One region of the Mesorhizobium sp. B2-5-13 genome, then DNA from elsewhere that is predicted to be linked to it. Evidence: predicted binding sites of a transcription regulator. Region 1 holds the regulator's gene; the other holds the start of a gene.

What was found. Region 1 encodes HrcA, which represses chaperone genes, less so after heat shock. Its sites were predicted from a motif close to GTTAGCACTCNCNNNNNGNGAGTGCTAAC; they were not measured.
Region 2: a site for HrcA is predicted at 11,399-11,427, ahead of FJ434_RS27605 (co-chaperone GroES). Genes of this name have one in related genera too.

Annotation. Positions count from the first base shown of each region.
Region 1 covers NZ_VFUI01000011.1:99,759-115,192, reverse strand. Annotated here, with positions in the region: gene FJ434_RS19255 (ferritin-like domain-containing protein) at 51-557, opposite strand; gene FJ434_RS19250 (hypothetical protein) at 959-1,099, shown strand; gene FJ434_RS19245 (dihydrofolate reductase family protein) at 1,438-1,995, shown strand; gene FJ434_RS19240 (DUF4166 domain-containing protein) at 2,327-2,515, shown strand; gene FJ434_RS19235 (DUF1850 domain-containing protein) at 2,428-2,811, opposite strand; gene FJ434_RS19230 (TRAP transporter permease) at 2,888-5,008, opposite strand; gene FJ434_RS19225 (TAXI family TRAP transporter solute-binding subunit) at 5,074-6,033, opposite strand; gene FJ434_RS19220 (YciI family protein) at 6,291-6,656, shown strand; gene FJ434_RS19215 (RNA polymerase sigma factor) at 6,664-7,908, shown strand; gene FJ434_RS19210 (glutathione S-transferase family protein) at 7,946-8,572, opposite strand; gene cysK (cysteine synthase A) at 8,705-9,685, opposite strand; gene FJ434_RS19200 (LysE family translocator) at 9,863-10,480, opposite strand; partial or broken gene FJ434_RS19195 (sorbosone dehydrogenase family protein) at 10,610-11,955, opposite strand; gene FJ434_RS19190 (hypothetical protein) at 12,039-12,236, opposite strand; gene hrcA (heat-inducible transcriptional repressor HrcA) at 12,379-13,461, opposite strand; gene rph (ribonuclease PH) at 13,732-14,448, shown strand; gene FJ434_RS19170 (VOC family protein) at 14,631-15,041, shown strand; gene rdgB (RdgB/HAM1 family non-canonical purine NTP pyrophosphatase) at 15,041-15,434, shown strand, end outside.
Region 2 covers NZ_VFUI01000030.1:18,814-34,247, forward strand. Annotated here, with positions in the region: gene FJ434_RS27535 (AraC family transcriptional regulator) at 1-87, opposite strand, end outside; gene FJ434_RS29945 (hypothetical protein) at 86-226, shown strand; gene FJ434_RS27540 (DUF308 domain-containing protein) at 303-872, shown strand; gene FJ434_RS27545 (sulfite exporter TauE/SafE family protein) at 928-1,680, opposite strand; gene FJ434_RS27550 (hypothetical protein) at 1,709-1,912, opposite strand; gene FJ434_RS27555 (LysR substrate-binding domain-containing protein) at 2,037-2,909, shown strand; gene FJ434_RS27560 (RES family NAD+ phosphorylase) at 2,931-3,629, opposite strand; gene FJ434_RS27565 (MbcA/ParS/Xre antitoxin family protein) at 3,623-4,033, opposite strand; gene FJ434_RS27570 (aldehyde dehydrogenase family protein) at 4,151-5,584, opposite strand; gene FJ434_RS27575 (ACT domain-containing protein) at 5,731-6,114, opposite strand; gene FJ434_RS27580 (GNAT family N-acetyltransferase) at 6,117-6,602, opposite strand; gene FJ434_RS27585 (ester cyclase) at 6,948-7,325, shown strand; gene FJ434_RS27590 (YeiH family protein) at 7,477-8,538, shown strand; gene FJ434_RS27595 (GAF domain-containing protein) at 8,633-9,130, opposite strand; gene groL (chaperonin GroEL) at 9,357-10,973, opposite strand; gene FJ434_RS27605 (co-chaperone GroES) at 11,032-11,346, opposite strand; gene FJ434_RS27610 (hypothetical protein) at 11,593-11,847, shown strand; gene FJ434_RS27615 (DUF1488 domain-containing protein) at 11,844-12,110, shown strand; gene FJ434_RS27620 (DUF6500 family protein) at 12,111-12,329, opposite strand; gene FJ434_RS27625 (hypothetical protein) at 12,403-12,594, opposite strand; gene FJ434_RS30410 (hypothetical protein) at 12,599-13,099, opposite strand; gene FJ434_RS27635 (LacI family DNA-binding transcriptional regulator) at 13,162-14,217, shown strand; gene FJ434_RS27640 (sugar ABC transporter substrate-binding protein) at 14,280-15,434, shown strand, end outside.

The DNA of each region.
Region 1 (15,434 bases):
TCCAACCGGCTGGAGCCGGCGCGGTTGCCGCCGGCCCCGGCTGTCAGCCCCTATTCGGCGGCTTGCAGGTTGATCTTGCTTTCCGCGATTTCGGTCAGCTTGCGATCCGTCGCCTGCTCTTCCCTGAGGTTCTTGGCCAGCACATTGGCGCAGTCGCTGCGGCCGAGCTGCTTGGCCCAAGCGATCAGGGTGCCATAGCGGGTCATCTCATAGTGCTCGACGGCCTGCGCGGATGCGATCAGCGCGGCGTCGAGAACATCCTTGTCGTCGACATCGCCACTGACGTCGTCGGCCTCCTCGAGAATGCCGTCGATGGCCGGGCAGTTAACCTGCTTGGCCTTTACGCCATGCAGCTCGAACACCTCTTCGACGCGTTCGATATGGCCCTTGGTTTGTTCGAGGTGTTTTTCGAACCCGGCCTTCAACTGCGGATCGGTTGCCTTGCCGACCATCTTCGGCAGCGCCTTCTCGATCTGCTTCTCGGCATAATAGATGTCGCGCAGCGTGTGCACGAAGAGATCGTCCAGCGTTTTGATGTCCTTCGAAAAGAAACCCATGATTTCAACCTTTCCATTGCTCTTGCTTGTGTCGAGAATTGCGGCTCGTCAGTGGCAATGCCTCTGAGCCGGCAATGCCGGTCCTAGGATCCCAACGTCCGCTGCGCGGGGCGGTTCCGGCCTACCGGCCATCCGGCAAGGAAATTCCAAGGGCGGCACGAAAGCTGAAACACAAGCGCGCCAAGGCGACATTCAAACGAAACATATGTGATGCAAAAGTCACACCGGACGAAATGGCGACAAAAGGCACCGAAACACCCCGAATCAGCCGCATTCCGGCCACGAAGCGACGGGTTTCCGACCAGAAATTAACATCACGTTCACTGAGTATTCACGCCTCGATGCTATCGTTCCCGCAATTCGGAAGGGACATCCGAAAATCGGGACAGGGACCAGGTAAAATGAACTTCCTCACGCACCTCATCGGCTATGTCGCCGCCATCCGCGAATTCGTCGCGCCGACCTATCGGCCCGAGCGCTATTACATGCGCGGCCCCGGTCCGGCCTGCGCCCGTCGCGGCACGTCGCTGGGTGCGCACTGACCATGACTTTCGAAAGCCGCCACAACAGCCGCATCTGCAGGCCGGGCATCGAGACCCGCGCCACCGCCTATCGCCCGACTTTCACCGACAGACGGCGGGTCCCGCACGCAAGCGCGCTCTAGCATGCGCGATGGGCCTAACCTGTCGTGAACTTGGTATGTCCACAACGGGTCGTAAAGCGAACTTGGCTCACTTCCGGAGAGCGGACATTACGAGCCGCTTGACCTATGTCCGCTTGCGGGCACGAACATAAAGGCGGTTTCGACCATTGCGGAATTCAACATCAACCGCGAGCAATCGGCCTAGGTGTTCTCCATTGTATGGCTTAGACTCGCCGCATGGGACTATTGACCTTCAGCATCAACGTTACCCTGGATGGCTGCGTCGACCACAAGGAGGGCATTGCCGACGACGAGACGCACGCCTTCTTTACCCGCCTTATGGACGAGGTCGGGGCGATGCTGTGGGGTCGCGTCACCTACGAGATGATGGAGAGCTACTGGCCGGCAGTCGCCCGCGGCGACGAGGAGGCGCCGCCGGCGATACGCGAGTGGGCGGTCAAGCTGGAGGCCAAGCCGAAGTACGTAGTGTCGTCGACGCGAAAGTCCTTCCCGTGGACCAACAGCCACCACATCGCCGGCGACCTCCGCAGGGGCGTGCAGAGGCTCAAGGACGCGACCCCGGCGGGCGTGCTCCTCGGTAGCGGCAAGCTTGCGACCGAGCTGGACCGGCTGGATCTAATCGACGAGTACAAGCTCCTCGTCCACCCTAGCATAGCCGGCCACGGTCCGACCCTCTACCAGAGCGGGCTGCCCAGCACACGACGGCTCGAACTGATCTCGGCCAAGCCGCTCCGCAACGGCGCGGTCGCCATGCATTACCGGCGCGCGCGCTGACTTATAGCAGCTTCTTCCCGCCCAGCTCACGGGAGCTCGGTTGATCAGGCCGGAGACTTTGTGGGCAATGGCGGCTTTCCACCCCGAACGGTATCTCACGAGGTCCGCTTTTGGGCAGCGACCCCATCAAAGGCTTGGTCACGGCTTGCACAGCCTGTTCCCCAAATCCTGAACCGCGCCCTGAGCGGCCTTGCCTGGCTGGCGCGCATCGGCATGGTCCGCTCGCTGTCGCCGCTCGCCCCGCTGATGCATTGGGCGTCCAATCGTGGCCGAAGGCGGCCAGCTGAGGCTGATCCTGCGGCGCTGGAGCATTCTCGGCCTGCCATTGCCGATGTGGCTCTGCCCGCGCTCGACCTCCTTCGAGACCGTCGAGGACGGAAAATTCCGCTTCCATGTCGAGATTTCACACCCGCTCACCGGCCTGATCGTGCGCTATCGCGGCTGGCTGAAGCCGGTGGGTTCACAGGGCTCGAGCGAGATCGTGTCGCCCGCCGTCTTGCCGAGTTCCAGGCAGCCCTGAACCGTGCACAGCGTCCAGCCATCGCCGGTCGCGCCGGAGGCGGCGAGCAGGATTCGACGCTGCGCGCCCATCTTGGGCGCATAGAGCCACCAGCCGTTTTTCAATATCGCACCGTCAGGCGGCTCCATGCCGGCCCCCGAGCCCTTGATGCGGGCTTCTATCACCTGCAGGCCGGACGGTGTCACCCTCCAGTCCTCCTCCCAGCGCGTCCGTTCCACCGAATGGGTCCAGGCCAGCGTGAAGGCGGCTACGCCAAGCGTCACCGTCTTGCCGGCGGCGAGGATGCACAGGCTCATGCGGTTCCTCGTTTGAGCAGGATCTCCTGCGAAAACCGGGTCCCGTTTTTTGCGTTCGCTGACCTTTGGTTCGGGATCATGCCCTGGCCGGCGCCTGCCGCGCACGCCAGACATGCCAGCCGATCCAGGCCAGCGACAGCGCCCAGCCGGTCTCGTCGGTCAGCGGCACCGCCGCCACCAGCAGCACGCCGGCGGCGAAGGCGACGAGCCGCTCCCACCAGGCCATGCGCGCGGCAAGGAAGCCGACCGCGGCAGCGCCCCACAGCACGATGCCCATGCACGCCTTGAGAACGATGTAGGCGACCTCGACGGGATAGCCGAACTGCGCGGCGATCGGTCCGGCGTCCTGCAGCATCAAAGCCGGCGTATAGACCGCCATGAACGGCACGACGAAGCCGGCAATGGCAAGCTTGGTCGCCTGGATGCCGATCTTGAGGCCGCTCTCCCTGGCCATCGGCGCTGCGGCGAAGGCGGCCAGCGCCACCGGTGGCGTCAGGTCGGCCATGATGCCGAAATAGAAGACGAACATGTGGCTGACGACCAGCGGCACGCCGAGCGACAGCAGCGCCGGCCCGGCCAGCGACGAGGTGATGATGTAGTTGGGGATGGTCGGGATGCCCATGCCCAGCACCAGGCAGGTCAACATGGTCAACACCAGGGACAGAAACAGATTGTTCTCGCCGATCGAGATGATCCAGCCGATAAAGGTGGAGGCCACGCCGGTCAGCGTCAGCGTACCGATGACGATGCCGACGATCGCGCAGGCGATGCCCACCGGCAGCGCGTTCTTTGCGCCTTCAGCAAGAGAGTCGATGCAGATTTGCAGCGTCTCGCGGCCGCCCTTGAAGGCAAGGCAGGCAATGACGAGGGCCGCGATGACAAGGCTAAGGATGTTGACGCCGAATTTCATGAAGGAGGCGGCGGCAAGCCCGAGCGCCAGCCAGAAGACGACGCGGAAGGCGAGCGGCCCGATCAGCGCCGCCAGCGGCGTACCGAGGATCAGCACGATGGTCAGCGCGAGGCCCATCGTGCCGGCGAAGACCGGCGTGTAGCCGGCGAACAACAGGTAGATCAGTGCCGCGAGCGGCAGCACCAGCGGCCAGTGTTGTCGCACCGCGTCCCAGGGGTTTGGCAGGTCCGCCTTGGCCATGCCGCGCAGGCCTGCCTTGCCGGCCTCCAGATGCACCTGCCAGAAGCAGGCGCCGAAATAGAGCAGCGCCGGGATGATCGCCGCCTTGACCACGTCGGCATAGGGGATGTTCAGCGTCTCGGCCATGATGAAGGCGACCGCGCCCATCACCGGCGGCATGATCTGGCCACCCATCGAGGACGTCGCTTCGACGGCGCCGGCAAAGGCCGAGCGGAAGCCGAAGCGCTTCATCAGCGGGATGGTGAACTGGCCGCTCGCCACCACATTGGCGACGCCGGATCCGGAAATGGTGCCCATCAGCGCCGAAGACAGCACGCAGACCTGCGCCGGGCCGCCGCGCCAGGTGCCGACCAGCCCGAGAGCGAAATCGTTGAACAGCGCGATCATGCCGGCGCGTTCGAGGAAGGCGGCGAAGACGACGAAGATAAAGATATAGGCGGCCGAAACGTAGATCGGCGTGCCGTAAATGCCTTCGGTGCCGTAGGCGAAGGTGTCGACGAGCTGGGCGAAATCATAGCCGCGATGAATGAAGGGCGGCGGCAGATGATTGCCGACGAAGCAATAGGCGAGAAAGATGAAGGCGATGACCGCCAGCGGCAGCCCCATCAGCCGCCTGGCCGCCTCGAACACCAGCACCACCAGCCCCGCGCCGACGATCAGGTCCGGCGTGGTCAGAAAGCCGGAGCGCCGGATGAGGTCGGTATAGAACACCCAGTTATAGAGGCCGGTGCCGAAGCCGAGCAGGCCGAGTGCCCAGAAGAAGGCTTTTGCCGGCAGGCTGGTGGCGCGCAGATTGGCGATCAGGGCGAAACCGAGCAGCAGCAGGAAGCCGACATGCATGGCCCGCACCACCTGGCTCGGAAGGCTGCCATAGGCGGCGATGTAGATCTGGAAGGCGGAAAAGGCGACCGCGATGGCGAAGGCCGCCTTGCCGGCGATGCCGTCGCCGAAGCCCGGCGGCAACCCTTCGACCTGCTCTTCGCCCGGGGGGAGATGGGCGAGGGACGATTTGCCGTCGGCTATCCCTCCAGACGGTGTTTCGCTCATTGGATGCGCTCCCTAGCAGGCGAATTGCAGTGCCTCGCGAAGACATGTCGGATTGCCGCGATACCTTACTTCAACAGCCCCTTTTCCTTGTAATAGCGCTCGGCTCCCGGATGCAGCGGCACCGGCATGCCGTCGAGCGCCTTGGCCGGATCGATCGCCTTGGCGGCGGCGTGCGCGGCGGCGAGCTGGTCGAGATGCTCGAACAGCTGCTTGGTCATCTGGTAGGCGGTCTCATCCGAGACATCGGCACGGGTGATGAGGAAATTGCCGACGGCGGCCGTGGCGACATCCTCGCCCTGGCCTTCATAGGTGCCCTTGGGGATTACCACCGACAGATAGGGCGAGCCGATCCTGGCGACGTCTTCGGGCGGCACGGCAACGACATTGATCGGCACGGAGGTGGCGAGGTCGCGGATCGAGGCGACACCCAGCCCGGCCGATTGCAGCGTGGCATCGAGCTGGCGGTTCTTGATCAGCTCCACCGATTCGGCGAAGGGCAGGTATTCGACGCGGCCGAGGTCCTCATATTTCAGCCCGGCGGCGGCGAAGATGGCGCGCGCGTTGAGCTCGGTGCCGGAGGCCGGCGCGCCGACCGACAGGCTCTTGCCCTTGAGGTCGGCGAGCGTCTTGATGCCGGACTCCTGGCTGGCGACGATCTGGATATAGTTGGGATAGATGGCGGCGATGCCGCGCAGCTTGTCGAGCTTGCCGGGGAAGCCGGCCTCGGCGTTGCCTTCGGCGGCCATCTTGACGGAATCGCCGAGCGCGAACGCGATCTCGCCCTTGCCTTGCTGCAGGAGGTTGAGGTTCTCGACCGACGCCTTGGTCGCCTGCACCTGCGTGCGGGCACCCTCGATGCCCTTGCCGTAGATTTCCGACAGCGCTACGCCGAGCGGATAGTAAACGCCCGAAGTGCCGCCGGTCAGCACATTGATGAATTCCTGCGCCTTGGCCGACGCCGCACCAAGGACAAGTGAAAGCGCCATCGCGCCGGCAGCAACGAATTTCGTTCTGAAATTCAACATCTGGTTTCCTCCCTGAAATAGTGGCCGCATCACCTCCCTGATGCGAAGAGAGGCGAGTTTAGACAGCGAAAGGGAAATGCCAACCCGCAATTCCACGCGTTAGACGAATGGTTGAGAGGTCGCCAAACACATACCCGCTTGCGCAAGGCGCGGCCGGAGCCGAAAGTTTTTTCCGCAACCTGTCGAAATCGGTCGCCGACGCGCGACATACGTTCGGCCCGCAACGAAGCGGCCTTCCAAACCACGGGAGAAGACCCATGCGATACATGCTTTTGATCAACAACGATGAAGCCGCGCTGGCGAACACGCCGGTCGAGAAAGCCCAGCAGATGAGCGCGGCCTACGCCGCCTATACCGAAGCGTTGAAGAAGTCCGGTGCGTGGCTGGCCGGCGAAAGGCTGCGCCCGACCCAGGCGACGACCTCGGTGCGGATCGCCGATGGCAAAACCAACGTTATCGACGGTCCCTATGCCGACACCAAGGAGCAGCTTGCCGGCTTCTACATGATCGAGGCGGCCGATATCGATACCGCCATCGACTGGGCGGCGCGCTGTCCGGCGGCCAGCACCGGCACGGTCGAGTTGCGGCCGATCTGGGAAATGGCCGACTATATGCCCAAGTGACGGCGTGATGGACAGTCGCCCGGATATCGCCCGGGCGGCCGCCGAGGCCGCCGCCCGGGAAAGCTATGGCAAGCTGGTCGCCTGGCTCGCCGCGCGCACGCGCGACGTCGCCGCCGCGGAGGATGCGCTGGCCGACGCCTTCGCGGCGGCGCTCGAACGCTGGCCGCGCACCGGCGTGCCGGAAAAGCCGGAAGCCTGGTTGCTCGCCGTAGCCAGGCGGCGGCGTGTCGATGCGGTGCGGCGGCGGCTGACCAGCGAAGCCGGCCGTGACCATCTCAAGCTGATTGCCGAGGAAGCGGAGGCACGCATGACCGACGAGGACCTGCCGGACGAACGATTGCGGCTGATGTTCGCCTGCGCCCATCCGGCGATCGAATCCGGCGTGCGGGCACCGCTGATCCTGCAGACCATCCTCGGCTTCGATGCCGCGACGATCGCTTCCGCTTTCCTGCTCTCGCCGTCAACGATGGGCCAGCGCCTGGTGCGCGCCAAGAGCCGCATCCGCGAGACCGGCATCCCGTTCCGCGTACCGGAGCGAGCCGAACTCGGCGAAAGGCTGGACGCGGTGCTGGAGGCGATCTACGCCGCTTTCGCCGAGGGCTGGTCCGACCCGGCCGGTACCGAGACGCGACGCCGAAACCTCGCCACCGAAGGGATCTGGCTCGGCCGGCTGATGGCCTCGCTGCTGCCGGGCGAGCCGGAAGCGCTGGGCCTGCTGGCTCTGATGCTGTTCGCCGAGGCGCGCCGCGCGGCGCGGCGCGACCCGGCCGGAGAGTATGTGCCGCTCGCCGAGCAGGATCATGCATTGTGGGATCATGCCCTGGTCGACGAGGCGGAAGCCCTGCTCGGCCGCGCCGCCACCATGGGCACGATCGGCCGCTATCAGCTCGAGGCGGCGGTACAGTCGGCGCATGCCGCGCGACGGCTGAGTGGCCGCACCGACTGGGAGGCGATCCGCGGGCTCTACGAAGCTCTGTTTTCGATCGTCGGGTCGCCGGTCGTGGCGATCAATCGCGCGGTGGCGATCGCCGAGACCGAGGGCGCGGTGGCGGGGTTGGCGGCTCTTTACGTGCTGGGCGACGACAAGCGACTCGATGACTACCAACCCTACTGGGCCGCGCGTGCCGGCCTGCTAGCCAGGCTCGGCCAGGGACCGCAGGCGGTCGAAGCCTATGATCGGGCGATCGGCCTCGAGCGCGATCCGGCGGTACGCCGGTTCCTGCAGGCAAAACGCGCCGCGCTCAGACAGTGAGCTGTCAGAGCGCGGGCGACTTTCCGGACCATCCCGCTCAGGCCGGCCACATCTCGTGCGACGTGTTGAGCGTCTTCATGAGCGGATGCTCGCGCAACCGCGCCCACAGGCGTTCGATACCGGGCCAGGCCGCCCGCGCCATGTCGATGTCGGGATGCCAGGCCACCAGCATGACGAGATAGATGTCGGCCACCGACATCTTGTCGCCGGCGAGCCAGTCACGGCCGCGCAAGGCGGCATCGACGACGGCAAAACCGCGATCCATCTCGGCGACCGCCGCCTGTTTCACCGCCTTCGTACCTTCGGCATCCGCCGTGTAGCGATGGGCATAGTAGAACCGCAGGATCGCCGGATAGAGGGCCGACGACATGAACGCCATCCAGCGCAGGAACTCGGCGCGCGCCGGTTCATCGGCCGCCGGCGCCAGACCGGCCCGCGGGTGGCGCTCGGCGAGCAGGATGCAGATCGCCGCCGATTCGGTGATCGAGCGTCCGTCCGGCAAGATCAGCACCGGCACCTGGTTCAACGGGCTGATGGCGAGGAAGGCCGGATCGGGCGCCTCGGTCTTCGGCACGTCGATCTGTTCGAAATGCACATCGATCAGCGCCAGCGCCGCCTCGACGACGAAGCCGCCGCTGCCGGGACGTGTATAAAGCTTGTACATGGAATCCTCCCCGGCCAGTCGTGCGCGGGCCGGGGGTGATATGAACCGGAAGCAGGGGTCGGCTCAAGCTGCGCGCAGGCGGCCACGAGGAGTTTTTCAGCGGGCCAGGCGCTCGCGGGAAGAATGCGAGGGTTAAGCCCCCAGCCCCTCGAACAGGATCGTCGACAAATACCGCTCGGCGAAGTCGGGGATGACCACCACCAGCGTCTTGCCCTTGTTTTCGGGCCGCGAGCCGACGACGATTGCCGCCTGCAGGGCCGCGCCCGACGAGATGCCGACCGGCACGCCCTCGAGGCGGGCAATCAGGCGCGCATTGGCGACCGAATCCTCGTTGGAGACCTTGACGATCTCGTCATAGACCGTGGTATCGAGGATCTTGGGCGCGAAGCCGGCGCCGATGCCCTGGATCTTGTGCGGGCCGGGCTGGCCGCCCGACAGCACCGGCGAGGCATCCGGCTCGACGGCGACGACATGCAGCACGGGCTTACGCTTCTTCAAGACCTGGCCGACGCCGGTGATCGTCCCGCCGGTGCCGATGCCGGCGACGAAGATGTCGATCTCGCCTTGGGTATCGTTCCAGATTTCCTCCGCTGTCGTCTTGCGGTGGATTTCCGGATTGGCCGGGTTTTCGAACTGCTGCGGAATGATGGCGTTGGGGATAGTCGCGGCCAGTTCGTCGGCCTTGGCGATGGCGCCCTTCATGCCTTTCGGCCCCTCGGTCAGCACCAGCTCGGCGCCGAGCAGCGCCAGCATCTTGCGGCGTTCGACCGACATCGTCTCCGGCATTGTCAGGATCAGCTTGTAGCCCTTGGCGGCGGCGGCGAAGGCAAGCGCAATGCCGGTATTGCCGGATGTCGGTTCGATCAACGTGGTCTTGCCGGGCGTAATCTTGCCGGCTGCCTCCAGCGCCTCGATCATCGACACGCCGATACGGTCCTTGACTGAGGCGATCGGATTGAAGAATTCGAGCTTGGCGACCAGATTGGCGACGATGCCCTTCTCCTTGGCGAACTTGTCGAGCCGTACCAAGGGCGTATCGCCGATCGTGTCGGTGATGGAATCGTAGATACGGCCGCGGCCGGGCACGCGGGCTGAAGTGACGGGCTTGTTCATTGGTTTCGCTCCCTGGATTTCAGGCAATTGGCAGTAGCCGACAGAATAGGGCTTTCAGCCGCGCAAGATAGGCTGCGGCTGGAAAATATCCGAGTGGGGCCTGTGCTGAAAACGCCTGGACCCCGGAAAAGCATTCCTCGAAACAGCCGGGCCAGGGAATGGTTTGGTCGAAACGACCTACTGGCGAGCAGCGATCGCCGCCGCCGCGCCAACCATGAAGGCGCCGGCGGTGCGGTTCAGCACCTTGAGCGCGCGCGGCGACTTCAGGAACCAGCGCGCCTTGGCCGCCAGCGCCAGGTAAGGCACCAGCACGACGAACAGGACGACGAACGTCAGCGCGACGAGAATGCCGTAATCGGCAAGCGTGATGGTCTTCAGGTCGACGATGGTCGGCGTGATGGCGAGATAGAAGATCATCGTCTTTGGATTGCCGAGCGTCACGGTGAGGCCGGCGATGAAGCTCGACAGCAAGCCGCCCTTGCCCTTCCTGGCTTCGATGGTTTCGGGCGTTATGCCGGCGGTCCAGAAGCGCCAGCCGAGGAAAGCGAGATAGGCGACGCCGGCCCATTTGATCGCCAGGAAAACCATGCCGAACTCCTGCGCGACGAAGGCCAGGCCCAGCACCACGGCGGTCAAATAAGTGAGATCGCCAAGCATCAGGCCGAAGGACATGGCGAGCGACGAGCGAAAGCCCGAGCCCAGCGCACGTGCGACGAGCGCCGTGACGCCGGGGCCCGGGATGGCGGCGGCGACGCCAAGCGCGGCGCTGTAGGCAAGAAATCCGGTGAGGGTCATGGATTCGGTCTCGGATGAGGGCGCTTCATCGCATATATCTGAATGGAATTGAATTTACTGAGGACTGGATTCGATTGCACCAGCTCCCTGTGAGACCTGGTGAGGGGGCCGGCGCTGCCAATAGACGGATCAGGACCGGCCGTCACTATAGGTCACGCGCCAGATTGTGCCGTTGCCGTCTTCGGTGACGATCAGCGCCCCGTCCTTGGCCACCGCGACGCCAACCGGCCGGCCCCAGACCTCGCCGTTGGAGACGACAAAGCCGGTCATGAAGTCCTCATATTCACCGGTCGGCTTGCCGTCCTTGAACTTGAGCCGCACCACCTTGTAGCCGGTCCTGTTGCCGCGGTTCCAGGAGCCATGCAGGGCCACGAAGGCGTCGCCTTGGTACTCGGCCGGAAAGCTTTTGCCATCGTAGAAAGCGATGTTGAGCGGCGCCGAATGCGCCTGCATCAGCACGTCGGGAATATCAGTCTTGCCGGCGAGGTCGGGACGCTCGCCCTTGTGGCGCGGGTCCTCATTGTTGCCGATGTAATACCACGGCCAGCCATAGAAGGCACCTTCCCTGACCGTCGTCGCGTATTCCGCCGGCGTATTGTCGCCAAGTGCGTCGCGCTCGTTGACGACGCACCACAGCGCGCCGGTCGCCGGCTGCACGGTCATGCCCGAACAATTGCGCAGCCCGGTGGCGACGATGCGCCCATTCCTGCCGTCGGGGTCGAAAGCCCGCACCTCGGCCCGGCCCGCCTCGGCACCCCAACTGGCGCCGAGCGGCTTCGACTTGACCCAGGCGTCGAGCCCGCCTCTGGGTCTTTTGCCCATGTCCTCCGCGATATTCGAGCCGGAGCCGACGGAGAGGTAAAGTGTCTTGCCGTCGGGGGAAAAGGCGATGTCGCGGGTCCAGTGGTGGCTCGAGGGGATGTCGTCGACAATGGTTTGCGGTTCCCCCGAGGCCTTCAGATCGCCATTGCGGTAGCAAAGCGCACGATGCTGTCGCTGTTGGCGACATAGACCCATTGCGGGTCATTGCCGGGTGGATGGAAGGCGATGCCATAGGGCTGGTTGAGGCCGCCGGCGAAGATGCTTTTCTCCGCGGCTTTCGCGCTTCCGTTCGTCAGCCGATAGACACGGACCTGGTTGGCTTCGCTGTCGGCGACGAACAGGTCGCCGTTCGGCGCGACACGCACGACACGCGGATTGTCGATGCCGGACGCAACGAGTTCCGCCGAAAAGCCGGGCGGCAGTTGTGGCTTGGCGCCTTGCGGTCTCTCCGTGAGGCCGGCGCCGTTCGAGGCGGATTTGGTGACATAGGGTCTCGGCAGGTCTTCCGGCTTGATCAACCGGCGCACGCCGGGCTTATCCGCGCGCCAGTCGCCCAAGGCCGCCGGGCCTTTGAGCACGGGCCGGTCGGCCTGCTGGGCGAGAGCCGCGGTCGTGAGAAACAGTGCCGACATCGCCAGTCCGGCCAATCGCATCACTTCCTCCACCCGGTCGTGAAGGAAATTAACGATCGGCTTGTCCGTGGGTTCCGTCACGCGCGGTGAGCAAACTTCCGGGATCAGGTCCCGGCAGCGTAGAAATCGTCGTCCAGGCGCTTTTCCAGTTCCACGAGATCGGCCGGCAACGGCAGGCCCATGGCGCGCATTTCCCGCAGTTTTTCGCGCAGCTGTTCCTGAATTTCGTGCTGGTCCTCCGGCTGGTTGACCATTTCTTCGAGCAGCAGGCTGATCTGGGCCTTGAATGATTCCAGCGCCATTCTTTTTCTCCTTTGCAGCCGGTCCTTCGGTGTCGCACCAAAGGTATGTCGAGATTCGGGTCAGGCCGAGTCGAAAACGGTGGCACCGGAAGCGCAGGTTATCAGCCGTTTGCAGGCCGGCTTCACCCGAATATCAGTACACCTAGCGCAGCATGCGCGATATCAGCTGCGCCGTATAATCCACCATCGGCACGATGCGGGCATAGTTGAGCCGGGTCGGGCCGATGACGCCGAGCGCGCCGACGACGCGGGCGTCCTTGTCGCGATAGGGCGCCACCACCAGCGACGAGCCCGAAAGCGAGAACAGCTTGTTTTCCGAACCGATGAAGATGCGCACGCCCGATCCCTCTTCGGCAAGGTCGAGCAGCTGGATCAAACCATCCTGCGTCTCCATGTCCTCGAACAGATGCCGCAGCAATTCGATGTCGGCCTGGGCGGTGACGTTTTCCAGCAGATTGGCGCGGCCGCGCACGATGAGCCGGGCTGGCAGGCCGCTTTCGGCGCCCGCCCATACAGCCAGCCCCTTCTCGACGAGGTCCTGCGACAGCGTGTCGAGCGCCGCCCTCGTCTCTTCCTTGATGCGGGCGATCTCGGTGCGCGCCTCGGCCAGCGTGCGGCCGCGAATATGCGCATTGAGGAAATTGGAGGCTTCGTGCAGCTGCGAGACGGTGATGCCGGCGGGCAGCTCGACGACGCGGTTCTCGACGTCGCCATTCTGCGACACCAGCACGGCAAGCGCCTTGGTCGGCTCGAGCTGGATGAACTCGATATGCTTCAGCGCCACCTCGTTCTTGGCGGCCAGCACCAGACCGGCGCCGCGCGACATGCCCGACAGCATCTGGCTGGCCTCGGTCAGCATGTGCTCCAGCGTCGCCCCCGAGCCGGAGGCCCGCACCTGCGCCTCGATGGCGCGGCGCTCCTCGTCGGAGAGGTCGCCAAGCTCCATGAAGGCATCGACGAAGAAACGCAGGCCAGCCTGCGTCGGCAGACGGCCGGCCGAAATATGCGGCGCGTAGATCAGCCCGAGATGTTCGAGGTCGCTCATCACGTTGCGGATGGTAGCCGGCGACAGCGAGGACGGCAGGATGCGCGACAAGCTGCGCGAGCCCACGGGCTCGCCGTCCCTCAGGTAGGAATCGACGATGCGCCGGAAGATGTCGCGCGAGCGCATGTCGAGCGATTGAAGCGCGGGCGCCTGCGACGCGGGATCGACTGGCTTGGTCATTTGGCCAAAAACCTCCGGTTCAAGGATATAGACTTCGGTGGGGCGCGCGCAACCGGTGTCTGTGTCGGATCACCTCGGTGTCTGTACCAGATCACCCCGGCTGTCTGTGTCGGATCACCTCGGTGTCTGTGCCAGATCACCCCGGGGTGTCTGTGTCAGATCGCCCCGGGTGTCTGTGTCAGATCGCCGGTCCGTTTTCCTTTGCGCGCTGCCCCCCTTGCGTCTAAAAGCCGGCCACGATTTCAAGAAACTGACAAGAAAGCAGGCCGAATGCGCCCCTCCAAACGCCAATTCGACGAAATGCGCGCCATCTCCTTCGAGCGCGGCGTCTCCAAACACGCCGAAGGCTCCTGCCTGGTGAAGTTCGGCGACACGCACGTCCTGTGCACCGCGAGCCTCGAGGAAAAGGTGCCGGGCTGGATGCGCAATTCCGGCAAGGGCTGGGTCACGGCGGAATACGGCATGCTGCCGCGCTCGACAGGCGAGCGCATGCGCCGCGAGGCCTCCGCCGGCAAGCAGGGCGGCCGCACGCTGGAGATCCAGCGCCTGATCGGCCGCTCCTTGCGCGCCGTGGTCGACCTGCAGGCGCTGGGTGAACAGCAGATCACCGTCGACTGCGATGTCATCCAGGCCGACGGCGGCACCCGCACCGCTTCGATCACCGGCGGCTGGGTGGCGCTCTATGATTGCCTGCGCTGGATGGAAGCCCGGCAGATGGCCAGCGTTTCGAAAGTGCTGAAAGACCATGTCGCGGCGATTTCCTGCGGCATCCATGACGGCCAGCCGGTCATCGACCTCGACTATGTCGAGGATTCCTCGGCCGGCACCGACGCCAATTTCGTCATGACCGGCAAGGGCGGCATCGTCGAGATTCAGGGCACCGCCGAGGGCGAACCTTTCTCCGAAGACCAGTTCGCGACGCTTATGGGCCTGGCCAAGAAGGGCATTTCCCGACTGGTCAGCCTGCAGCAGATGGCGGTCGCGTAGGGTTTAATGCCGAGCTTGAACGTCCCCCTCTGGCCTGCCGGCCATCTCCCCCTCGAGGAGGGAGATCGGATACCGTCTCGGCCTTCGCTGGTTTTCAGCGTTGCTGGGTGTGCGACAACATCGAAATTGCCAATCTCCCCCCTTGAGGGGGAGATGCCCGGCAGGGCAGAGGGGGGTGCCTCGTGACTCCCTCCGCCATCCTGGAATCGGCCCTCTACGTCACCGACCTTGACGCCGCTGAGCACTTCTACACCGACATCCTTGGCCTCATCCTCCTCGGCAAGGTCGACGGCCGCCACCTTTTCTTCCGCTGCGGCCCAGGCGTCCTGCTCGTCTTCAACGCCGAAGCGACCAAAATTCCGCCCGCACCGGACGCGAAGCTGAAAGTGCCGCCGCACGGCGCGGTCGGCGAGGGTCATCTGTGCTTTGCCGCCAGCGCCGCTGAAATCGACGGCTGGAGAACACATCTCCAAGCGAAGAAAATCGCCATCGAAAGCGAATTCGAATGGCCGCAAGGTGGCCGTTCGATCTATATACGCGACCCGTCGGGCAATTCGATCGAGTTCGCCGAGCCAAGAATCTGGGGCCTTTGATGCATTCACCAAACCTCCATACACTCGATGGCAAGAAGATCGTCGTTGCCAGCCACAACGCCGGCAAGCTGCGCGAATTCGCCGACCTGATGGGTCCATTCGGCTTCGAGGCGAAGTCGGCCAAGGAGTATGGCCTGCCCGAACCGGACGAAACCGGCACCACCTTCGAGGAAAACGCCTACATCAAGGCCTTCGCCGCCGCGAAGGCGACCGGCCTGCCGGCGCTGTCGGACGATTCCGGCCTCTGCGTCGACGCGCTCGACGGCGCGCCCGGCGTCTATACCGCCAACTGGGCCGAGACGCCGGAGGGATCGCGCGATTTCGCCATGGCCATGCAGCGCACCGAAGTCGCGTTGCAGGAAGTCGGCGCGGCCACGCCCGAGCGGCGCACGG
Region 2 (15,434 bases), on a different contig from region 1:
CTGCGCCAGCACATGCGACAGGAGATCGCCGGTAACGTGGGATGCTCCATCCGGAAGAATGGACAAATTTTCAGGCGATTCCGTCATGGATGCGGTCAGCCGGTTCCCCTACATTCCTAACGACGATAGCGCATTTCGTGCTGATTATGCGCTGTTTTTACCTTGGATTAAAGCCGTTCCCGCAAGCAAAGCCGCGAGCATGAGCTGTTCCAATCATCCAACCTGAGGACATGATCCCAGTCGATCAAGCGGGTCAACTCGCCGCCCTCGGGCCATTCCAACCAGCAAGACAGGACGTTCCAATGAGCACTCAAACACTCCAGGCACCCGACGCCGCATCGCAATGGCTGAAGTCATATTATTTCCTGCGGGCAGGCTTTTCGGTGGCCTGGGTAGCGGCCGCCTTTACCCTTGGCAAAAGCGCGCCGCCGGTCGCGGCGGTACTGCTGGTCGCCTACCCCGCATGGGACGCGATCGCCAATAGTCTGGATGCGCAGCGCAGCGGTGGACTGAAGGCCAATTCCAGCCAGGCGCTCAACGCGGCGGTCAGCACGATCACGGCCATCGCGGTCTTCATCGCTCTTGGACAGGGCCCGCACGCGGTCCTGGCGGTGTTCGGGGCGTGGGCCGTTCTCTCCGGCTTGTTCCAGCTTGCGACCGGTGTGCGCCGTTGGCGAGCCGGCGCGCAATGGGCGATGGTGCTGAGCGGTGCGCAGTCGGCGCTTGCCGGCGGCTTCTTCATCAAACAGGCAATCGGCACCGCGACGCCGGGCATCACCGATATCGCGCCCTATGCCGCGTTCGGCGCCTTCTATTTTCTCGTCTCGGCGATATGGCTGAGCGTCATGCAGGCACGCAAGCCCACCGCTTGATCCCGTGCTGGGCCTGGCCGAAACACTCGCAAGACCGTTTGCGGCCCGGCCCTTTTTAGCCCCGCAGCACAGCCTCCAGCGCGAGATAGGCACCCAGCACCAGCAAGCCGGCGAAGAACACCGTGCGAAAGGTCCCGACGCTCATCCTCTGGCGCAGCGCCTGGCCGATGAACATGCCGGCCAGCGCCGGCGCCAGGGCCAGGACCGACCCCGCCAGTTGCGCCGTCGGCGATACCAGTGCGCCGGTCGTGAATAGTCCGAAGCCAAGGGCCAAGGTCGATACGGTGAAGGACAGGCCGAGCGCCTGGATGAGGTCCTCTTTCTCCAGCCGCAACGATTGCAGATAAGGCACCGCGGGAATGACGAAGACGCCGGTGGCGCCGGTGACCAGTCCGGTCGCCACACCGACCAGCGGCGATATCCAAGCCTCATGGCGCGGCGGCGTGGTGAAGCCGGCCTTGGCCAGGCCGACCAGTGCATAGAGCACCAGCGCGGCGCCAAGCCCGGCCGAGGCCATCATCGTGTGCGCGCCGGTCAGCAGGCCGGCGCCGGTCACGGTGCCGATGACGACGCCGGCCATCATCATCCACAGGCGTTTGCACAAGCCGCCGAAGGACGGACCGGTGAACAACTGCCAGAGATTGGTGACCAGCGACGGGATCAACAGCAGAGCGGCGGCCTGCGCCGGCGGCATGGTCACCGCCAGCAGGCCCATCGCCACGGTCGGCAACCCCATGCCGACAACGCCCTTGACGAAGCCGGCAGCGAGGAAGACGGCGCCGATGAAGGCTATGGCCCCGCTCAGCATGGATGGACTTTGGGCACGCCGGGTTCCTTCAGTCGTGCAGCAACATGTCCGTCGCCTCGGCTTCCGGTTTTGCCGTTACGGCGTCGCGGCTGACGGAAGCCGCCGTCACCGCGCATCCCCGCACGCCAGACTGCATTTGCGCAGTGGCAAGCGAGGCCACCGCGAGCGCCAGCACGATCGCCGCGCTTTCAAGAATCCCGAGGCCTTGCCGGCCTGATGTTTTTTCACGCATCACACATCTCCACCGCAAATGATTTGACTGAGATGCACGCCGCCCACAATGTGGAAGTTGCGCTGCCAGCCTTCGGCCAGCACGAAGGCTGAAACGACGCGATACGATTTGCAGGAGCGAAAAAATGCGCTTCGACCTCACCGATCTCCGGCTGTTCCTGCTGGTGGCCGAACGCGGCAGCATCACGCGTGGCGCCGAACTCGCCGGCCTCGCCCTCGCCTCGGCAAGCGCGCGCATCAAGGGCATGGAGGAAAGCCTGGGCGCGCCGCTTCTGGAGCGGCTGCGCCGCGGCGTGGTGCCGACGGCGGCCGGACAGGCGCTGCTCCACCATGCGCGCGCGGTGCAGAACCAGATCGAGGCCATGGCCGGCGAGCTCTGCGCTTATGCCACTGGCCTGCGCGCCCGCGTGCGGCTGATGGCCAATACGGCGGCGACCAGTGAACTGCTGCGCGACACACTGCCGGCCTTCCTGGCCGCGCACCCCCGGATCGACGTCGACCTCGACGAACGCCCCAGCCATGAGATCGCCGAGGCGGTGGCGAACGGTGCGGCCGATCTCGGCATCGCCGCGACCTGGGCCGGTCTTTCGCATCTCGAGCAGAAGCCGTTTTTCGTCGACCGGCTCGTGGTGATCATCGCGCGGACCCAGCCCAGCCTCGAAAGCCGTACCGCCGCCCTTGCCGACATTCTCGGTGAAGCCTTCGTCGGCTTGAGCGCCGGCCATCCCTTGCAGGAGCACATAGCCCGCCAGGCCGCCAGGCTCGGCGGCCACCTGCACTTCCGCATCCGCGTGCCAGGCCTCGACAATGTCTGCCGGCTGGTCTCGCAAGGCGCCGGCATCGCCATCGTGCCCGAAAGTGCCGCGCGCCGCGCCGCCCGCACGCTGCGCAGCCTGCGGCTCACCGATGACTGGGCCACGCGCCAGCTCAATCTGTGCGCCCGCAGCTTCGAAGCGCTGACGCCGCAGGCGAAGCTGCTGGCGGCGGCGCTGGTGTGAGGTCAAGCCGCACCGGCCTGGTCATACCACTTCCAACACCTTGCCCGTGTCGTGCTGGCGCACGAAATCGACGCGGGCGCCGTCCCAGTGATAACTGTAGTGGCGGCCCTGGACCGGGACACCGACGACGTCGGGCCAGAAGATGCCGATGCACTCTCCTTCCGCCATGCGCACGCTGTTCCACACCAGCCCATCGCTGCCGGCGGCCCGCAACGCCCGCCCTTCCGCCTGCGACGCGGCGTAGTCGTCCGGGTCGAGCACGCCGGGCACGGCGTTGACGTCGTCGAGGTCGCGGTCGACGCTGCCGATCAGCACGCGGAAATCGGCCGTCCAGCCGGGCGCCTCATTGGTGGCGCGCATGAATTTCTGGTGATGGTGGATGGTTTCGGCCAGCGCCACGTCCTCGCTGTCGCCGGCATAATAGATACCGTAGCTGCCGTCCGAGAAGCGGCCGGGCCGTAAGGTCGAGCAATGCACGAAAGGCGCCATGACGAAACTGGCGCCGGGACCCGAAACACGCCTTGCGGCCGGCACCTTGCCGAGATCGCCGAGCTCGAGCCGGATGCGCGGATTGGTCTTCTCCTCGACGGCGGCCAGCGCCTCCCAGTCGCGCGGGTCTGCGATGTCCTCGAACAAGTCGATCGGCGGATGGATGGAGCGGATGATGCGATAGGTCTGGGGCCAGTGGACGCGGCGCCGGACCGCAAGCCCACTCACCATGCACCACGCTCCGCGTCGAGCCATTCGCGCATCGCCGCGAGATCGGCGATGTCGCCGCGCAGCATCAGGTCGAGCGCGGATTGCCCGCCGAAGGCGGCATTGGGCTTGCGGATCCAGGCATAGCCGCGTGCCGGCTCGGTGAAGAGATAGCGCAGCCCCTTATGGATGCCCATCAGATGGGCCATGCGGGTGCGCAGGTCGCGGTCGATCCGGCCGATGCCGCCTTCCTTCCACCGTGCCCAGGTTCGCGCCGAGATGCCGCCAAGCAGGACACAGGCCTCGAAGTCGGTGAGATTCCAGGCCTTGAACAGATTGACCGTGGTCCGCGCCAAGGCGCCCGCCTCTTCATCCGAAATTGCGCTGCCAACCGTGGCCGGTGTGGTGACGATGGACTGAAGCTGCATGTTTAGACCTCGCTAATGGCATATATATAGCACGTATCTGCCAATTGGCAAGGATAAGCCATCAGGACTTCGGTTCCTCGCCCCATGAAATAGGGCGAGGAAATCTGGCGCCCGCGCCTATTCCGCCGCCTCATACCCCGCAATGCCCTTGATCTCGAGGAAATCCTCCAGCCCGTATTCGGCGTATTCGCGGCCATTGCCCGACTGCTTGTAGCCGCCGAAGGGCAGGCCGGCATCCCATTGGGGATAGTTGATGTAGACGTTGCCCGAGCGCATGCGCGCGGCCACGTCACGGGCCTTCTGCAGGTCCTTGGCCTGGATGTAGGAGGCAAGGCCATAGACGGTGTCGTTGGCCTGTTCGACTGCCTGTTCGACCGTGTCGTAGGGCAGGATCGACAGCACCGGCCCAAAAACCTCTTCGCGCGCGATGCGCATGTCGTGGGTGACGTCGGCGAAAACGGTCGGCCTGACATAGTAGCCGCGGTTGAGTTCGGCAGGGCGTCCGGGGCCGCCGGCGACCAGTGTCGCACCCTCGTCGATGCCGCTCTGGATCAGGTCCTGGATCTTGTCGAACTGGACCTGGCTGACGACAGGGCCGAGCTTGGTGTTGGCGCCATCGGCCGGGCCGACGGTGAACTTTTCAGCCGCCACCCTGGCATATCCGGCGGCCTCGTCGTGGCGGTCGCGCGGCACGAACATGCGCGTCGGCGCGTTGCAGGACTGGCCACTGTTGCTGAAGCAGCCGGCGACGCCCTTGCTGACGGCGGTGGCGAGATCGACATCCGGGAACAGGATGTTGGCCGACTTGCCGCCAAGCTCCTGATGCACGCGCTTGACGGTGTCCGCGGCTGCCTTGGCCACCAATATGCCGGCTCGGGTCGAACCGGTGAACGACATCATGTCGATGTCGGGATGGCTGGACAGCGCCTGGCCGACGCCAGGGCCATCGCCGTTGACGAGGTTGAACACGCCCTTCGGCACGCCGGCCTCGTCGATGATCTCGGCGAAGATGATGGCGTTGAGCGGCGCGATTTCCGACGGCTTCAGCACCATGGTGCAGCCGGCGGCGAGTGCCGGACCGACCTTGCAGGTGATCTGGTTCAGCGGCCAGTTCCAGGGCGTGATCAGGCCGACGACGCCGATCGGCTCCTTGACCACCAGATGGTTGCCCTTGACGTGGCGGAACTGGAAATTCTTCAGCGTCTCGGCCATCTTGGTCAGATGCGCCAGGCCGATGCCGACCTGGCTGTCGAGCGCCATCTGGCGCGGCGCGCCCATCTCGCGCGACACGGCCAGCGCCAGGCCCTTGCTGCGCTTCTTGTAGACGTCGATGACGCGGCTGAGGATGTCGAGGCGCTCCTCGACCGAGGTGAAGCCATAAGTGTCGAAGGCGCGCTTGGCAGCGGCCACCGCCTTGTCGACATCGGCCTTGGAGCCGAGCGAGATCTGCGCGAAGACATCCTCATTCGACGGATCGACGACGTCGAGCGTGTTAGGCACGACGGGATCGACCCATGCGCCATCGATATAGAACTGCAGATTGTGTGACATGGGTTTCTCCTGGAGTGTGCCGCATGGCCGGGCGGGCCGTCATATCGGGCGCGAAATAACAATGCGCAAACGGCGCTGTCAAACGCAACCCCCGAAGCGGTTGAGCCTGCGCGCCAATCGTTGATCAACGGCCGGCGATGAGCGGACTATAGCAGCGTATGCCCGGCTTCGCGCAGAAAGCCTTTCGCCGCGGGCTCGTCCGCCGCTTTCACCAGCAGGTGGTCGCCATCGAATGTCGATACCAGGAAGATGCCCAAACCGTTTTCCGACAGCGGCTTTATGACCGACAGCACAATGCCGGTTTCGTCGAACGCAAAGGGGCCCTGCAATTTGAAGGCGACCCAGTCGAGATCATGCTTGACGGCATCCGGCACGCGATCCTGGAGGCAGGTGATCGAGAGCTCGTCATCGGTTCTGGTGATGCTGACGAAGCCCGGTCGGTCCGTCCAGGCGGGAATGCCGTCACCGGCTTGAAGCCGCGAAATCGCATAGAGGCCAGTGAGTTGCTTAAGCTTGATCCTGGCAGTCATCCTCACGCTCCGATTGGCGGGCATCCAACTGGCCGCTTGCTCATATAGACCGTCGTTCCGTTCATAAACGGCTCCTCCCGATCGATCGTATAGCCAAGCTTGCGATAGAGCGACACATTGGCTTCGAAGGCACCGTTGGTTAACAGGCGGAGCTCCGGGCGTCCCGCCTCGCGTGCCTTGGTTTCCGCACGCTCCAGCAGCAGCCGGCCGATGCCCCTGCCCTGCGCCTCCGGCGCGACGCAGACATTCTCGATCCACAGGTGATCGTCGGCCAGCATGGTCTCGACCATGCCGACAATGCGGTCCTCCGCGACGGCGAGCTCGAACTGGTGTTCGGCAATCGCCTTGTCGTAATCGGCACGCATCGGCAGCGGCTCGCGGCCGATCACCGGCACCCATCTGGCATAGGCGGCGCGCACGATGTCGCGGATCGTGGCGGCATCGGCAGGCTCGGCTGGACGAAACCGGATGGAAGAATTGGCAATCATCACAAGGCTCCAGGCATGAAAAAGCCCGCCGGCGTTTTTCGCGGGCGGGCTGTGGGAAACGAAGCGGATCTATAAAGCCGGTCTTCCTCGTCGCGCAATCAGCGTGCCCTTCCGCACGGTGCAGGGGCGGCGTCGCTTGGTGTCGGCGGGAGCGAGAACGAACATGGCGGCAAGCTGGAGCAGCAACCGTGATGCGTCAAGGCACCGTCTGGCCCGGTCGTTGGGCCAGCCGCCGCCAGGCGTCGCCGGCCTTCCCGGGTCGATGCCTTCGCGGGTAAAGCGCTGGATTGTATCCGTGACCGTTCTATCTTCCCGATCGGGCGTTCTAGCAATGGAGCCATCGCCGTGAGCGAAACCGATCTCTATCGAGGCTATATCGACTGTCTCAACAACCAGGATTGGCAAAGGCTGCATCGCTTCGTCCATGACGAGGTGCATTACAATGGCGACCGGGTTGGACTGTCAGGCTACCGCGACATGCTGGAGCGGGATTTTCGCGAAATTCCGGACCTCTTTTTCGACGTCCAGCTGTTGATCTCCGACCCGCCATTCATAGCCAGCCGCCTCCAGTTCAACTGCACGCCCAGGGGAACTTTCCTCGGCCTGCCCATCAACGGCAGGAAAGTCTCCTTCAGCGAGAACGTCTTCTATGAATTCCTGAACGACAGGATCAGGAACGTCTGGTCGGTAGTCGACAAGGTGGCGATCGAAGCGCAACTGTAGTCTCGGCCTCTTCGCTGCTCGATCCGGGTGCGGCAGCCTTTCGACACAAGCAAAATCGTTCGGAAAACTCGATCATTCTAACGAAAATAATTCGTTGGAATGATTGGTCATGAAATGGCATTTCTCCGTTGTACTCGCCTGGAGAATTGCATTGCCTTCCCTGACCCGCGTCGCGAACGATATTCCGAAAAGCACGATCTCCGTCGATCTGGCGCAGGGCCGCAAGCGCCTCGATTCCCTTTGGAACGGCATCATCCCCGGCATCGTGCTGGTGGCGATGATCACCGCCGTCGCCTTCTCGGCCCGCAATGTCTCCGGCTTCGCCTTGTTCAGCCCGATGATCCTGGCCGTCGTCGCCGGCATGGTCTATTCAAACGTGCTCGGCACACCGGCGCACGCCAAGGCCGGCATTGCCTTCTCGCAAAAACGCCTTTTGCGCTTCGCCATCGTGCTGCTCGGTTTCCAGCTGACGCTCGGCCAGGTCGCCTCGATCGGCGCCGGCGGCGTCGGGATCGTGGCGCTGACCCTTGGCGCCACCTTCGTCTTCACCATCACGCTCGGCCGGCTGATCGGCGTCGACGCCAGGCTGGCGCAGCTGATCGCCGCCGGCACCTCGATCTGCGGCGCCTCGGCGATCGTCGCCACCAACATCGTCACCGACGCGCGCGACGAGGACGTCACCTACGCCGTCGCCTCGATCACCTTGTTCGGCACCGTCGCCATGCTCGGCTTTCCCCTGCTGGCGCCGCTGCTCGGTCTCGACCAGCATGCTTTCGGCCTGTGGGCGGGCGCCTCGATCCATGAGGTGGCGCAGGTCATCGGCGCCGGCTTCCAGAACGGCACCCAGTCCGGCGAGATCGCCACCGTGGCCAAGCTGACGCGCGTCGCCATGCTGGCGCCGATGGTCATCGCGCTCGGCCTGATGGCACGCCGCGGGAGCCGCGACCAGTCGGCGGCGCGACCGCCCATGCCATGGTTCGTCGCCGCCTTCGTCGCCGTCGTGGCGCTGAACAGCCTTGTCGCGATAGCAGCCGAAGTGAAGCAGGCAATAGTGCTCGCCACCACCATCATGCTGACCATGGGGCTGGCCGCCATGGGCCTGCAGGCCGACATTTCGCAGTTGCGCTCGCGCGGCCTGCGCCCGCTGGCGCTCGCCTTCTGCGCCTTCCTGTTCATCGGCTGCTTCAGCCTGATGCTGGTGAAATTGGTTTGAGACTCCGGTCCCCACGCGTGAGGGCACACGGACATACGGCATCTATTAAAACAATGACTTAGGGACCTTAGCTGAATCTGTTTGTGAGCCGGATTCAATCCGCAAACGAACTCGCCGCGACATAGATCGCCGCCAGCGCCTCGATGCCGGCCTGGTCGGCACTGTCGAAACGGCCGGGCGTCGGGCTGTCGAGATCGAGCACGCCGAAGACGCCCTCGTCGTCTTCCAGGAGCACCACCAGCTCGGAGCGCGAGGCGGCGTCGCAGGCGATGTGGCCGGGGAAATCATGCACGTCCTTGATCAGCATCGAGGTGCCGAGCTCGACCGCCGTTCCGCATACGCCCTTGCCCACCGCGATGCGCACGCAGGCCGGCTTGCCCTGGAAGGGGCCGAGCACCAGTTCTTCGTCCGATGCCAGGAAGTAGAAGCCGGCCCAGTTGAGGTCGGGCACCATCTGGAAGATCAGCGCCGAGGTGTTGGCGGCGTTGGCGATCGAGTCGTGCTCCCCCTCGAGCAGCGCCTTCAATTGCTTGGCGAGGTCACGATAGAACGCGGCCTTGTCTGAGGTATCGATGGCCTGGGCCGCAAACATGACTTGTCTCCGAACTGAGGATCGCGGTTCCGTTCGATCGGTTGCCAAATCGGGCAAAGCCCAAATCGGCCAAAGCTTTGCACCAACGGCCCACGGAAATAGTCTAGCGTGAATCCCAACCCCGGCGAAAGCCTCAAGATGAGGATAGCCGCCGCCGTCCTAGCTCAACAGGTCGGGCCTGAAAAGGTGGCCTCCATGAACCACCTTTCGCAGTCCGGGCTGGATCTTAGTAGCCGCCGCCGCCCGCCGGTGCCGCGTCCTTCGGCGGGACGTCGGTGATCATCGCTTCGGCGGTGATCAACAAGGCCGCGATCGAGCCGGCGTCCTGCAATGCCGTGCGCACCACCTTCGCCGGGTCGACGATCCCGGCCTTGATCATATCGACATAAACCTCGTTCTGGGCGTCGAAGCCCTGATCGTGATCCTTGCTGTCGGCGAGCTTGCCGACAACGATCGAGCCCTCAACACCGGAATTCTCGGCGATCTGGCGGATCGGCGCCTCAAGCGCGCGAAGCACGATGGAGATGCCGGCGGTGACATCGGCATTAGCGCCATTCAGGCCTGATAGCGCCGACCGGGCGCGAAGCAGGGCGACGCCGCCGCCTGGCACGATGCCTTCTTCCACGGCCGCGCGCGTGGCGTTCAGCGCGTCGTCGATACGGTCTTTCTTTTCCTTCACTTCCGATTCGGTGGCGCCGCCGACGCGGATGACGGCAACGCCCCCTGACAGCTTTGCCAGCCGCTCCTGCAGCTTTTCCTTGTCGTAGTCCGAGGTCGTCTCCTCGATCTGGCCCTTGATCTGGGCGACGCGCGCCTGGATGGTCGCCTTGGTGCCGGCGCCGTCGATGATCGTGGTGGTGTCCTTGTCGATCAGCACGCGCTTGGCGCGGCCGAGCATCTCTATGGTGACGTTTTCAAGCTTGATGCCGAGATCCTCGGAAATCATCTGGCCCGATGTGAGCACCGCGATGTCTTCCAGCATCGCCTTGCGACGGTCGCCGAAGCCCGGCGCCTTGACGGCCGCGACCTTGAGGCCGCCGCGCAGCTTGTTCACGACCAGGGTGGCGAGGGCCTCGCCTTCGACATCCTCGGAAATGATCAGCAGCGGCCTGCCGCCCTGCACCACCGCTTCGAGGATGGGCAGCATCGCCTGCAGATTGCCGAGTTTTTTCTCATGAATGAGGATATAGGGGTCCTCAAGCTCGGCGCGCATCTTGTCGGCATTGGTGACGAAGTAGGGGCTGAGATAGCCGCGGTCGAACTGCATGCCTTCGACGACGTCGAGTTCGGTGTCGGCGGTCTTGGCTTCCTCGACGGTGATGACGCCGTCATTGCCGACCTTGTTCATCGCCTTGGCGATCATTTCGCCGACGCTGGCGTCGCCATTGGCGGCAATGGTGCCGACCTGCGCGATCTCGGCCGACGACTTGACCTTCTTGGCCTTCGCCTTGATTTCCCCGACGACGGCGGCGACGGCCTGGTCGATGCCGCGTTTCAAATCCATCGGGTTCATGCCGGCGGCGACCAGCTTGGCGCCTTCGCGCAGGATCGAAGCGGCCAGCAGCGTGGCTGTCGTGGTGCCGTCACCGGCGAGGTCGTTGGTCTTCGAGGCCACTTCGCGCACCATCTGCGCGCCCATGTTCTCGAACTTGTCGGCAAGCTCGATTTCCTTGGCGACGGTGACGCCGTCCTTGGTGATGCGCGGGGCGCCGTAAGCCTTGTCGATGATGACGTTGCGGCCCTTGGGGCCCAGCGTCACCTTCACCGCATCGGTGAGAATTTCGACGCCGCGCAGCATGCGGTCACGCGCATCGGTGGAGAATTTGATTTCCTTGGCGGACATGATTTTTTCCGTTCGAGTTTGAGGGGCCAGTCGCCGCGCCGAACGCGCGGCGCTCCAGTCAGGCGGCCTTCTTGGCTTCGGCAGCCTTTTCGATGACGCCCATAATGTCGGCTTCCTTCATGATCAGCAGGTCTTCGCCGTCGATCTTGACCTCGGTCCCCGACCATTTGCCGAACAGGATCAAGTCGCCGGTCTTGACGTCGAGCGGAACGAGCGCGCCCTTTTCGTCGCGCGCCCCCGGGCCGACGGCAATGACTTCGCCTTCCTGCGGCTTTTCCTTGGCATTGTCGGGAATGATGATGCCGCCCCCGGATTTTGTATCGCCTTCGGCGCGCCGGATGACGACGCGGTCGTGGAGTGGACGGAACTTCATGAGAACTTCTTTCTGGGGCCGGCATAGGCGGCCGCGCCCTCTCTATAGGCGATTTGGCACTCGATAGATAGGAGTGCCAAAATTTATCGTGGGACGGAATTAGATATTGGAAGTATTATTTTCGCACCCGGTTTCCTGATATCCGAAATCAGCCAAATATTTCAAAAAGTTGAATTTTGCCGGTCGAGCGCCTATTTATCCGACAAGTTCGTTTTCACGATTTCATGCGCAAAGGAGATTTCTTCGATGGCCGACGGCAATCAGACGATCATGGAAAAAGCTGAAGCCCGCTTTGTCGACAAGCAGAAGAAGAACGCGGAGCGCAACAAGGCAACCGCCGAATACATGTCCGAGGCGAAAGCCAGGGCGATCAAGACGGCAAGGCTGAGGGAGTTGCGGCTGGCCAAGGAAGAAGCCGACCGCGTGGCGGAAGCGCTGAATCCGACGCCTAAGACGAAACGGGTGGCCAAGAAGGCCGCCGCAACGGGGGTCAAGACATGAGCCTGACCTTTCCCAATCGCAGCCGCAGCTATGATGTGGCCGGCCAACGCATTCGTTTCGTCGGCCATGACGGCATGCTCCAGATTTCCTTCTCGGTGGCAGCCGACGCCATGAGCAGGATACAGCCGGACACCGCCGCCGACGAGGCCGGCTATCTTGCCGCCTTCGACAGGTCGAGTTCCACTATCCACGACGTCGCCGCCAAGGCCTACGGCCGCACCCACAAGAGCCTGTATGCGCTGACGGCCGCCGATTTCAGCTGATCAGCCGAGGTCCGCGACCATCGTGCGTATCTTCGCAGCCTTTTCAAAATGGTCGAGGCGGTGGGTTCTGATCCACCATTGGGCGACTTCCATCAGCAACTCGGGGTCGTCGTTCCTGTTGGCGAAGAACGCATAGAACGACACGCCGACGCTGGGCCCTTTTTCGGAAATCCTGCGGTCACAGACCTCCAGTATCTTCTGCTTCAGGCTGGGTCTCACGAGAATCCTCTGATTTGCGGTGCGGCGGGATCTTGCCCGCGCCAAGTACCGCCCTGGGCAAACATTGGACAGGTCAGGATTTACGTTCGGCCCTCTCCCGGCGCTTGACGTCGCGGATATTCATCTGATCGACCAGCGCGTTGGCATCCTGCGGGCTCATGCCGACCATCACCCTTTGCCTGACCACCGCGGGCTGGCCGGTAAAGACATCGATGATGGCCCAGCTTTGGGGCAAGTCCATGCGCAGTGCATAACGGTCGGCCATGCGGCTAGCCTCGCGCGAAGAGAAATGCGGCGCCGAGGATAGCGACCGTCCAGACGACGACCGACAGTTGCAACGCCTTGGCGCCGTACGAGGCCAGGGCCTGCCGCAATCGCGCCGCAAGACCTGCCGTCCGGACCGGCACAGGAATGACGGCAACCGGTGCCTTGGCGCCAAGTTTTCCAAAGACGGGCAAGAGCGGCACGAAACTGACCTCGAATGTCGCGGGATGGGCTCCCGGCAAAGGGATGCCCAGTCCTCCATAGCACCCTTTTCGCGAACTCCTTGCATACCAAATCGGCGCCACCTGCCGATCGGTCCGGGAGATGTCGGATCCTTTCAGCTGGCGCACGCGGCCAACAGTGACCCCCGCTCCGATTGGCGGCACCCGTCGCGAAATCCGGTCTCGCGAGCGACTGCAACTTTTCCCCTTGATCAGTCCTTCGATCTGGCCTAGCCTTGAGTTGAGAAAAGGTTTTTCCAGATGTTCCCGATCGGGCTCGGCCATTGGCCGGACCTTGTTTTGGCCGGTAAGAGAAAACCTTTTCCCAACTAAGGATTCTTGCCGCGATGGCATCGGACGACCCGCCAGTCCCGGTCTTTCCCAAGCCCGTCACCTTGCGTGACGTGGCCGCGCAGGCCGGCGTCAGCGTCGCCACCGCCTCGAAAGCGCTCAACGATCAGGGGCGCATGACGGCTGAGACCCGCGAGCGCATCCGTGAGACGGCGCGCAGCCTGGGTTTCCGTCCCAACGGCCTGGCGCAGAGCCTCCTCAGACGCCGCTCCTTCACCGTCGGCCTGCTCACCAACGATACCTATGGCCGTTTCTCGCTGCCGCTGATGTCGGGCATATCGGACGCGCTGGTCGATGCCGGCGTTTCGGTGTTCCTGTGCAATGTCGAGGAGGATCCGCGCCTCGGCCAGCTCCATGTCGAGGCCATGCTCGACAAGCGCGTCGACGGCATCATCGCCACCGGCAAACGCATCGACCGCCATTTGCCGGTCGACCTCTCCAATCTGCGCGTGCCGGTGATCTACGCCTTCACCCAGCCCGATCCCGACGCCGTCGCCTTCGTCTCCGACGACGGCGACGGCGCGCGGCTGGCGATCGAGCATTTCTGCCGGCTCGGCCGCAAGCGCATCGCCCATGTCAGCGGGCCGGCGAGCTTTGCCGTGGTGCACGAACGGGCGCAGGCTTACCGCGCCGTGCTGACGGAAAACGGCCTGCCGGTGATCGAGCCGCTGCTCGGCTCCTGGTCGGAAGCCTGGGGACATGATGCCGTGGCAAAACTGTTCGACACCAAAGGCGAAAAACCGGACGCCGTCTTCTGTGGCAACGATCAGATCGCGCGCGGCGTCATCGATGCGTTGCGCGAACGAGGCCTCGGCGTGCCTAATGATATCGGCGTCATCGGCTTCGACAATTGGGAGATCGTGGCGGAGGCGACCCGCCCGCCGCTGACCTCGGTCGACATGAACCTGGCAGCACTCGGCCGCGAGGCCGGGCTGACCCTGCTTTCCCTGGTCGGCGGCAAACCCGCCACGCCAGGTATCAGAAAACTGCCGTGCCGGCTGGTGGTGCGGCAGTCCTGCGGCCGCCTGCCGGATGGTGAGAAAGACGGCTGAAGAACGAAGCGCCGCAATCGGCGGCAAGCCGCGCATCGCGGCCAAATGTGGAGGAGGAGAACATGAGGACTTTGATTGCCAAACTGGGCCTTACGGCCGCCGTTCTGGGCTGCGGCCTGCAATTTGCCGCCGCCGATACCGCCAACATCTGGGTACGCGCCGACGGCTCGAACTTCATGCCAAGGATCGTCGACGCCTTCAACAAGGCGAACAAGGACCAGGTCAAGCTCGACATCATCCCCAATGCCGAGATCATCCCGAAATATGGCGCGGCGGCCGCCGGCGGTACGGCGCCCGACGCGCTGTCGCTCGACCTGATCTACACGCCCTCCTTCGCCGCCGCCGGCCAGCTGGAGGACATCACCGACTGGGCGAAGTCCCTGCCCTATTTTTCCAGCCTGTCGCCGGCGCATGTGAAGACCGGCACTTACAAGGACCATATTTACGGCTTGCCCTTCTCGGCCGACGCCTCGGTGCTGATCTGGAACAAGAAGCTGTTCAAGCAGGCAGGCCTCGACCCCGAGAAAGGTCCCGCCAACTGGGCCGAGATCGAAGCCGACGCCGAGAAGGTCAATGCGCTTGGCGGCAACATCAAGGGCTTTTACTTCTCCGGCAATTGCGGCGGCTGCAACATCTTCACCTTCACGCCGCTGATCTGGGCCTCGGGCGGCGACATCCTGTCGGAGGACGGCTCGAAGGCGACGCTGGACAGCCCACAGCTGCGCGGCGCCATCGATCTCTACCGCTCCATGGTCAAGAAGGACCTGGTGCCGGCGGGCGCGCAGACCGACACCGGCGCCAATTTCTTTGCCGCCTTCGCCGCCGGCAATATCGGCATCTCGCCGTCCGGCGCCTTCGCCATCGGCGCGCTCAACACGCAATATCCCAATGTCGACTACGGCGTCACCTTCCTGCCGGGTAAGGATGGCAACTGGTCGTCCTTTGCCGGCGGCGACAATTTCGTCGTCACCAAGGGCACCAAGAAACTAGCCGTGGTGAAAGAGTTCCTGGACTTCGCCTATTCGCTCGAAGGCCAGACGATCCTCGCCAAATATGGCAGCCTGCCGGTGCGCGGCGACATCGCCAAGGACGCGCTGAAGGATCTCGATCCGCGCTACCAGATCGCCGCCGAGGCGATGGCCAAGGGCAAGACGCCCTATTCGGTGGTCTTCAACGACCTGATCAACTCCGCCAACGGCCCGTGGACGCAGATGATC